DNA from 2 places in the Neorhizobium descurainiae genome. Region 1 is predicted to be linked to the other one. Evidence: predicted binding sites of a transcription regulator. Region 1 holds the regulator's gene; the other holds the start of a gene.
The links. Region 1 encodes PhoB, which activates phosphate uptake and scavenging genes when phosphate is short. Its sites were predicted from a motif close to TGTCATNNANCTGTCAT; they were not measured.
Positions count from the first base shown of each region.

Region 2: a site for PhoB is predicted at 1,740-1,756, ahead of ACMGE0_RS18375 (UDP-2,3-diacylglucosamine diphosphatase). Genes of this name have one in related genera too.

Region 1 covers NZ_JBLFFK010000018.1:114,018-118,016, forward strand. Annotated here, with positions in the region: gene ACMGE0_RS25125 (aspartate aminotransferase family protein) at 1-217, opposite strand, end outside; gene ACMGE0_RS25130 (GcrA family cell cycle regulator) at 626-1,159, shown strand; gene ACMGE0_RS25135 (PACE efflux transporter) at 1,346-1,780, shown strand; gene phoB (phosphate regulon transcriptional regulator PhoB) at 1,800-2,483, opposite strand; gene phoU (phosphate signaling complex protein PhoU) at 2,510-3,223, opposite strand; gene pstB (phosphate ABC transporter ATP-binding protein PstB) at 3,267-3,999, opposite strand, start outside.
Region 2 covers NZ_JBLFFK010000010.1:124,332-128,330, reverse strand. Annotated here, with positions in the region: gene ACMGE0_RS18380 (NADP-dependent malic enzyme) at 1-1,587, opposite strand, end outside; gene ACMGE0_RS18375 (UDP-2,3-diacylglucosamine diphosphatase) at 1,818-2,621, shown strand; gene ACMGE0_RS18370 (MFS transporter) at 2,737-3,942, shown strand; gene dgcA (N-acetyl-D-Glu racemase DgcA) at 3,894-3,999, opposite strand, start outside.

The DNA of each region.
Region 1 (3,999 bases):
GCACCTCATAAAGATTGGAGGTGTGCCAGACCTTCTCGGCCTGCGCCTTCAGCGCTTCGACGAGATGGGGATGGGCATGACCAAGCGAGTTGACCGCGACGCCCGATCCGAAATCGAGATATCGCTCGCCGCTTTCCGTCACGAGCCATACGCCCTCGCCGCGCTCGAAGCGCAACGGGGCCCGGGCAAAGGTGTCGAAAAGCGCGGCTTCAGCCATGGCGACATCACTCCTCTAGGCAATCCGAAAGACCGGCCAAACCGGCCGGAAAAATCAAAAATGCCGCCCAGTGGGGCGGCGGGGGCACTATCGGGGTTTAGGGCCCGAATGTCAACAAAGCCCGGCACCTTAGCCGGCTTTGCCGAAGAAACAGGCAGGCACCTGCATATGTGACAAAAATGACTCTCCCCAACAGCAAGTTGGGGAAAACCAAGAAATCGATTCCTGCAGATTCTCCCGACTCTTGCCACGGAGTCAGCCTCACACTAGGTTAATCGTCAATTACTAGACTGCATGCGGCGGAACTAGTCACCTCAAGCATAGATGTAGTGGGTGTTGCGGAATGATGTCTGCAGCAAAGGTGGAAGGATTCTGCATGCCTGCAACGTTCAAAGGCGGAGAACGGGCATGAACTGGACAGACGAGCGCGTCGAAAAACTCAAAAGATTGTGGTCGGAAGGCTTGAGCGCCAGCCAGATCGCCGCACAACTCGGAGGCGTGAGCCGCAATGCCGTGATCGGCAAGGTGCACCGCCTCAGCCTGCCGGGCCGGGCAAAGGCCGGCGGCACCATGGCCACGGGCCGTTCGGCGGCCAAGCGGACCACGTCGGCGCCCCGGGCTCCGAACTATGCGTCGCGTGTCGCCACCCGGACCGTCGCCCGCGCAGTCGGCGCGACCCTTCTCAAGGAAGAGATCGAAGTCGAGGCTTTCGAGGAGATGGAATATCGTCCGGCCGCCAATGTGGTGGTGCCTATCTCCCGTCGCCTCGCCCTGACCGAGCTCACCGAGCGCACCTGCAAGTGGCCCGTCGGCGACCCGCTCAAGGAAGATTTTCACTTCTGCGGCTGCGACTCCCCGGACAACTCGCCCTATTGCGGCTACCACACGCGGCTTGCCTACCAGCCGGTGCACGAGCGCCGCAGGGCCGCCGCCCGGGCCTGAGAAGAGCACGGCAGGACGATGCATTGAAAGCGGGCCCCGGCCCGCTTTTTTCCTGCGTATGGCAGCTATGCCGCGCCGAGGCTTGCCGAACGGCGCGAAAACACCTATCTCATTGCGGCGAGGACGACCTCCCCCATACCGGGCACAATGTCGGGACGACCCGAGGCTTTATTCTTGGGTTAAGAAATGCGCTCGACACGTGATCGTATCCGCCACGCCATCAGCTTCGAAGTCATCGCGCTTCTCATCGTCACGCCGCTCGGGGCGCTTGCCTTCGGCAAGCCGGTTTCCGACATCGGCGTCATCGCGATCGGCGGCGCGACGATCGCGACCGGCTGGAATTATCTCTACAACCTCGGCTTCGACCATCTGATGCGGCGGCTGACCGGTGGCACGCAGAAGACGCCGGCAATACGCGTGGGCCATGCCGTCCTTTTCGAGGTGGGCCTGCTCATCGTGCTTCTGCCGTTCGTCGCCTGGTATCTCGGCATCAGCCTGTGGGAAGCGCTGATCATGGACGTGGCTTTTGCCGTCTTCTACGTCTTCTATGCCTTCATCTTCAACTGGGGCTATGACCGGCTGTTTCCGCTGCCGGAATGGCAGGAGGCGGAGGCGCGCTGACGCGCGCCTCTTTCGGCAGTCAGGATTCCATCGAATAACCGGCCCCACGGACGGTGCGGATGACGTCCTGCATGTTGGAGAAGTTCAGCGCCTTGCGCAGGCGTCCCACATGCACGTCGACGGTGCGCTCGTCGACATAGATGTCGTGGCCCCAGACGCCATCCAAAAGCTGCGAACGGGAGAAGACCCGGCCGGGCGACGCCATCAGGAACTCCAGCAGGCGGAATTCCGTCGGGCCGAGGCGGACTTCACGGCTCTTGCGATGCACGCGATGGGTCTCGCGGTCGAGCTCGATGTCGCCGCAGCGCAGAACGCTGGAGAGCACTTCCGGGCGGGCGCGCCGCAGCATGGCTTTGACACGGGCCATCAGTTCCGGCGTCGAGAAGGGCTTGACCACATAGTCGTCCGCCCCCGTGGCCAGGCCACGGACGCGCTCGCTCTCTTCGCCGCGGGCGGTCAGCATGATGATCGGCAGGCGCTCCGTTTCGGGGCGCATGCGCAGACGCCGGCAAAGTTCGATGCCGGAAACGCCGGGCAGCATCCAGTCGAGGATCAGAAGATCCGGCGTGCGCTCCTGAAGCCTTATCTCGGCCTCATCCCCACGCAGGATCGTCTCGACGTCGTAACCTTCAGCTTCGAGATTGTAGCGAAGAAGCACGCTCAGCGCTTCCTCATCCTCCACGACAGCGATTTTTGGCAGCATTCTCACTCTGCTCCGTCAGCATTCCGTCATTCGGTGATCGCGCCGAGGGTGTTCGACGTGTCGTCCTTGGGACGCTCGCCTTCCGGCTGGGCACCCGTCGTCATGTAGTAGATCGTCTCGGCTATGTTGGTAGCATGGTCGCCGATGCGCTCGATGTTCTTGGCGCAGAACAGGAGATGGGTGCAGGTGGTGATGTTGCGCGGATCCTCCATCATGTAGGTGAGGAGCTCGCGGAACAGCGACGTGTACATCGCGTCGATTTCCTCGTCGCGGATGCGGATCGCCTCGGCCTTCTCGGCGGAACGGCTCGCATAGACGTCGAGCACTTCCTTGAGCTGCACGAGCGCGAGATCGGAAAGGTGCTCGATGCCGCGTGCAAGCTTGCGCGGCACGCCGGTGCCCTGAACCGCGATGACCCGCTTGGCGGTGTTCTTGCCGAGATCGCCGACGCGTTCCAGATCGCCGGCGATGCGAAGGGTGCCGACGATCTCGCGAAGGTCGGACGCCATGGGCTGGCGCTTGGCGATCGTGACGATCGCCTTGTCCTGGATCTCGCGCTCGGCGTGGTCCAGGATCACGTCGTCGGAGATGACCTTCTGGGCGAGCGCAGAGTCGGAGTTCACAAGCGCGCGCACGGCATCCGAGCACATCTGCTCGGCCAGGCCGCCCATTTCGGAAATGCGGCGGCTCAGATATTTCAGTTCATCGTCGTAGGCCGACAGGATATGGGTCGATGCCATCTTCTAATCCTCGAAATTGGTGTCAGGCGGCACAGTCGGCTGATCAGCCGAAACGACCCATGATGTAATCCTGGGTACGCTGGTCGTCCGGGTTGGTGAACATCTTGTCCGTGTCGTTCTCCTCGACCAGCTGGCCGAGATGGAACATGGCGGTGCGCTGGGACACGCGGGCGGCCTGCTGCATCGAATGCGTCACGATGACGATCGTGTAGTTGGCGCGCAGTTCGTGGATGAGTTCCTCGACCTTGGCGGTGGCGATCGGATCGAGCGCCGAACAGGGTTCGTCCATCAGGATGACTTCCGGCGACACGGCGACCGCGCGGGCGATGCACAGACGCTGCTGCTGGCCGCCGGAAAGGCCGGTGCCGGATTCCAGCAGCCGGTCCTTCACTTCGGTCCAAAGGCCGGCGCGCTGAAGGCTGGCCTCGACGATCTGGTCCATGTCGGCCTTGTTCCTGGCCAGCCCGTGGATGCGCGGGCCATAGGCGATGTTCTCGTAGATCGATTTCGGGAACGGGTTCGGCTTCTGGAAGACCATGCCGACGCGGGCGCGCAGCTCGACGACGTCGATCTGCGGATCGTAGATATCGTCCGTATCGAGGGTGATCTTGCCGGTGACGCGGCAGTTCTCGATCGTGTCGTTCATGCGGTTGAGGCAGCGCAGGAAGGTCGACTTGCCGCAGCCGGAGGGACCGATAAGAGCCGTCACGGTGTTTTCACGGACGTTGAGGTTCACATCGAAAAGCGCGCGCTTCTCGCCGTAATACACGGACACG
Region 2 (3,999 bases), on a different contig from region 1:
GGCGAAATAGTCGTCCACGTAGTCGCGGTAACGCGGGTCGTCTTCCGGATTGACCACGGCGAAATCGACATTCGGACGGATGCGGATGCCGAAGCGTTTCAGGCGCGCCTCGATGACCGAGGGGCGGCCGATCAGGATCGGGGTGGCGGTCTTTTCCTCGAGCAGGACCTGGGCTGCGCGCAGCACCCGTTCGTCTTCGCCTTCGGCAAAGATGACGCGGTTCTTCTCGGCGCTCTTGGCGGCGTTGAAGATCGGTTTCATGACGAAGCCGGAACGCCAGACGAAGCGGCTCAGCTGATCGAGATAGGCATCGAAATCCTGGATCGGCCGGGCGGCGACGCCGGTCTCGGCGGCAGCCTTGGCGACGGCCGGGGCGATGCGCAGGATGAGGCGCGGATCGAAGGGCGAGGGGATGAGATAGTCCGGGCCGAAGATCGGCGTGTCGCCCGAATAGGCGCGCGCGGCGACGTCGGAGACTTCTTCGCGGGCAAGCGCGGCGATCGCCTTCACGGCCGCCATCTTCATGTCCTCGTTGATCGTCCGGGCGCCGCAATCGAGCGCGCCGCGGAAGATGTACGGGAAGCACAGCACATTGTTGACCTGGTTCGGGAAATCCGAGCGTCCGGTACAGATCATCGCGTCGGGCCGGGCGGCGCGGGCAAGCTCGGGCATGATTTCCGGCGTCGGGTTGGCGAGCGCCATGATCAGCGGCTTTTCCGCCATCTGGGCGAGCAGCTCGGGCTTCAGCACGCCGGCGGCCGAGAGACCGAGGAAGACGTCGGCGCCGCCGATGCTGTCGGCAAGCACGCGCTTGTCGCTCTTCTGCGCATAGATGGCTTTCCATTCGTCCATGAGCTCGGTCCGGTCCTCATAGACGAGGCCCTCGATATCGTGGACCCAGATATTCTCTTGTCTCGCGCCGAGCGAGACGAGGAGATGCAGGCAGGCGAGCGCCGCCGCACCCGCGCCCGACGTGACGATCTTCACGTCGGCGATGTTCTTGCCGGCAAGCTCCAGCCCGTTCATGATCGCCGCGGCGACGATGATCGCGGTACCGTGCTGGTCGTCGTGGAAGACCGGGATGTTCATCTTTTCGCGCAGCCGGCGTTCCACCTCGAAACATTCCGGCGCCTTGATGTCTTCCAGGTTGATGCCGCCGAAGGTCGGCTCGAGCGCCGACACGGTCGAGACCATCGCGTCGATGCTGTTCGCGTCGATCTCGATGTCGAAGACGTCGATGCCGGCGAATTTCTTGAAGAGGACGGCCTTGCCTTCCATGACGGGCTTGGAGGCCAGCGGACCGATATTGCCGAGGCCGAGCACGGCGGTGCCGTTGGAGATGACGGCGACGAGATTGGCGCGGGCGGTGAAATCGGCGGCGGCATCCGGATTGTCCCGGATCGCCAGACAGGGTGCGGCGACGCCCGGCGAATAGGCGAGCGCCAGGTCGCGCTGGTTGCCGAGCGGCTTGGTCGCCTGGATCTCAAGCTTGCCCGGGCGCGGATAGCGATGGAAGAACAGCGCCTGTTCGTCGAGATCGCCGCTCACCGGCACGGTGGACGATTTCGGTTTTTCCTGGGCGTTCATGGTCCCTCCTGGCACTTCTTTTCTGTCTTGCTGGGTCGAAAGGCGAGCGTCCCTCATTACATCAATCGACCGGATGCGACAGCAGCTAATTTGCGGTCGTGGCGGAAATTGGAGCATGGCGAATAGTCGCGGAGACGGCTTTTCCCTTGGCCTGTCATCATCCTGAAACACGAGTCTGGTTTTGAAAATCGCAGAAGCGGCAGCGAAAGGACGACTTCGTGACCGGTGAAATGGAAACAAGGCATTTCAGAACGCTCTTCATTTCGGACGTGCATCTGGGCTCCAAAGCCGCCCGAACCGACTTCCTTCTCGACTTTCTGCGCTATCACGAAGCCGACACCATGTTTCTGGTCGGTGATATCGTCGACGGCTGGCGCCTGAAGCGCAACTGGTATTGGCCGCAGGGCTGCAACGACGTCGTCCAGAAGCTCCTGCGCAAGGCGCGCAAGGGCACACGCATCGTCTACATCCCCGGCAATCACGACGAATTCCTGCGCTCCTTTCCCGGCACGCATTTCGGCGGCATCGAAGTGGCCGAACGCGCAACCTACGAAATGGCCGACGGCAAGAAATACCTGATCCTGCACGGCGACGAGTTCGACGTCGTTGTGCGCAATGCCCGCCTCCTCGCCTATCTCGGCGATTGGGCCTACGATGCCGCGATCGTCATCAATGTCGGCCTTGCCGCGATCCGCCGCCGCCTCGGCATGCCCTATTGGTCCTTCTCCGCCTGGGCGAAGCTGCAGGTCAAGCATGCGGTCAACTTCATCGGCGAATTCCAGCGTGTCGTGGCCGAGGAGGCCCGCCGCAACAATGTCGACGGCGTGATCTGCGGCCATATCCACCATGCCGTGATGGAGGACATGGACGGCATTCACTATGTCAACACGGGCGACTGGGTGGAGAGCTGCACGGCAATCGCCGAGCACCATGACGGGACGCTCGAGATGATCTCCTGGCAGAGGATCGGCACGACAGCCGAGATCAAGGCGCTGCCGAAGCCGCAGAACGTCGAGGACATGCAGGCCGCCTGACAGGGTGGCTGTGTGTATCCGGGGTAATCCTGCAGGACGGCTATTTCTTGCCATAGGCAGGGCCGGGGTCCTGTGTTAGGTAAGCTGAAAGTTTCGGCAACCTACCCGTGAAATCGTGATTCCTGCACATGCGGCGCCTTCGGCGCCCCGGTTCTTTCAACTGCGCTGCGCGCTCGCTTATGGCGCGCCGTTGGGGGTGAACGGCGTCATCCTGCCTTACCTGCCGGTCTGGCTCGACGGACTTGCTTTCACGGAATTCGAGATCGGCGTGGTTCTCGCCGTGCAGATGATTCTCCGCGTGCTCGCGGCGCCGACGGCCGGACTCTTCGCCGACCGGTTGACGGAGCGGACCTTGGTGCTCGCCTGGTCGGGTGCCCTGTCGCTGCTGACGGCGTTCGCCATGTTCTTCGCACGCGATTTCTGGCCGCTGCTGATCGTCATCGCCGTTCAGGCGGCGGTTTTCGCGCCCTATGCGCCGATCGTCGAATCGATCGCGGTGACCGGCGTCCGGCGCTGGGGCTTTCAATATGGATCGATGCGCGTCTGGGGTTCGATCGGCTTCGTGGCGGCAGCGCTCGCCGTCGGCGAATTGCGCGGCATCTGGGGCGGGCACGTCATCCCGCCGGCGCTGGCGATCGGTTTTCTGTTGACCATCGCCGCGGCCTTCGCGGCACCCAGGCTCGGCCGGGCAGTGATCGTGCCCGCTGCCGACAAGGGACTGCAGCCGAGCGCGCTGCGGCGGATCGACCTGCACGTGCTGATGATCGGCGCCTCGGTGATCCAGGCAAGCCACGGCATGTTCTACACGTTCGGCGCCATTCATTGGCAGCAGGTCGGCTTCTCCAGCGGTTCGATCGGTATCCTTTGGAGCATGGCGGTCATCGCCGAGATCATGGTCTTCTTCGCGGCGGGCTGGATCGCCAGGCGCGTTCCGCCCTGGACGCTGATGCGGATCGGCTGCGCGGTGGCGGTGCTGCGCTGGACGCTGTTTCCCATGCCGCTCGGCTTCTGGGGATATCTGGCGCTGCAGTTGACCCATGCCTTCACCTTTGCCTTCGTGCATATCGGGCTGCAGCACCGGCTGGTGGAATCCGTTCGGGAGGACCAGGAATCTTCCATGCAGGGTGCCTATGTCTTCTACAACGGCGTCTTCCTGGCGCTTTCGACCTTCCTCTCCGGCTTGATCTACCGCGAATTCGGACCGGCGAGCTATGTCGCCATGTCGGTCGTGGCGCTTGTCGGCCTTGCGATCATCGCGCTTGCGGCCCGGCTTCAGCCCCAGAGGCTGGGCGCCGGAGGATGGACGAGCGAACCTTCGTAATAGAGTCCGCCCGGCCGGTCGCGGGCCAGCAGCAGCGGTCCGTCGAGATCCGCGTAA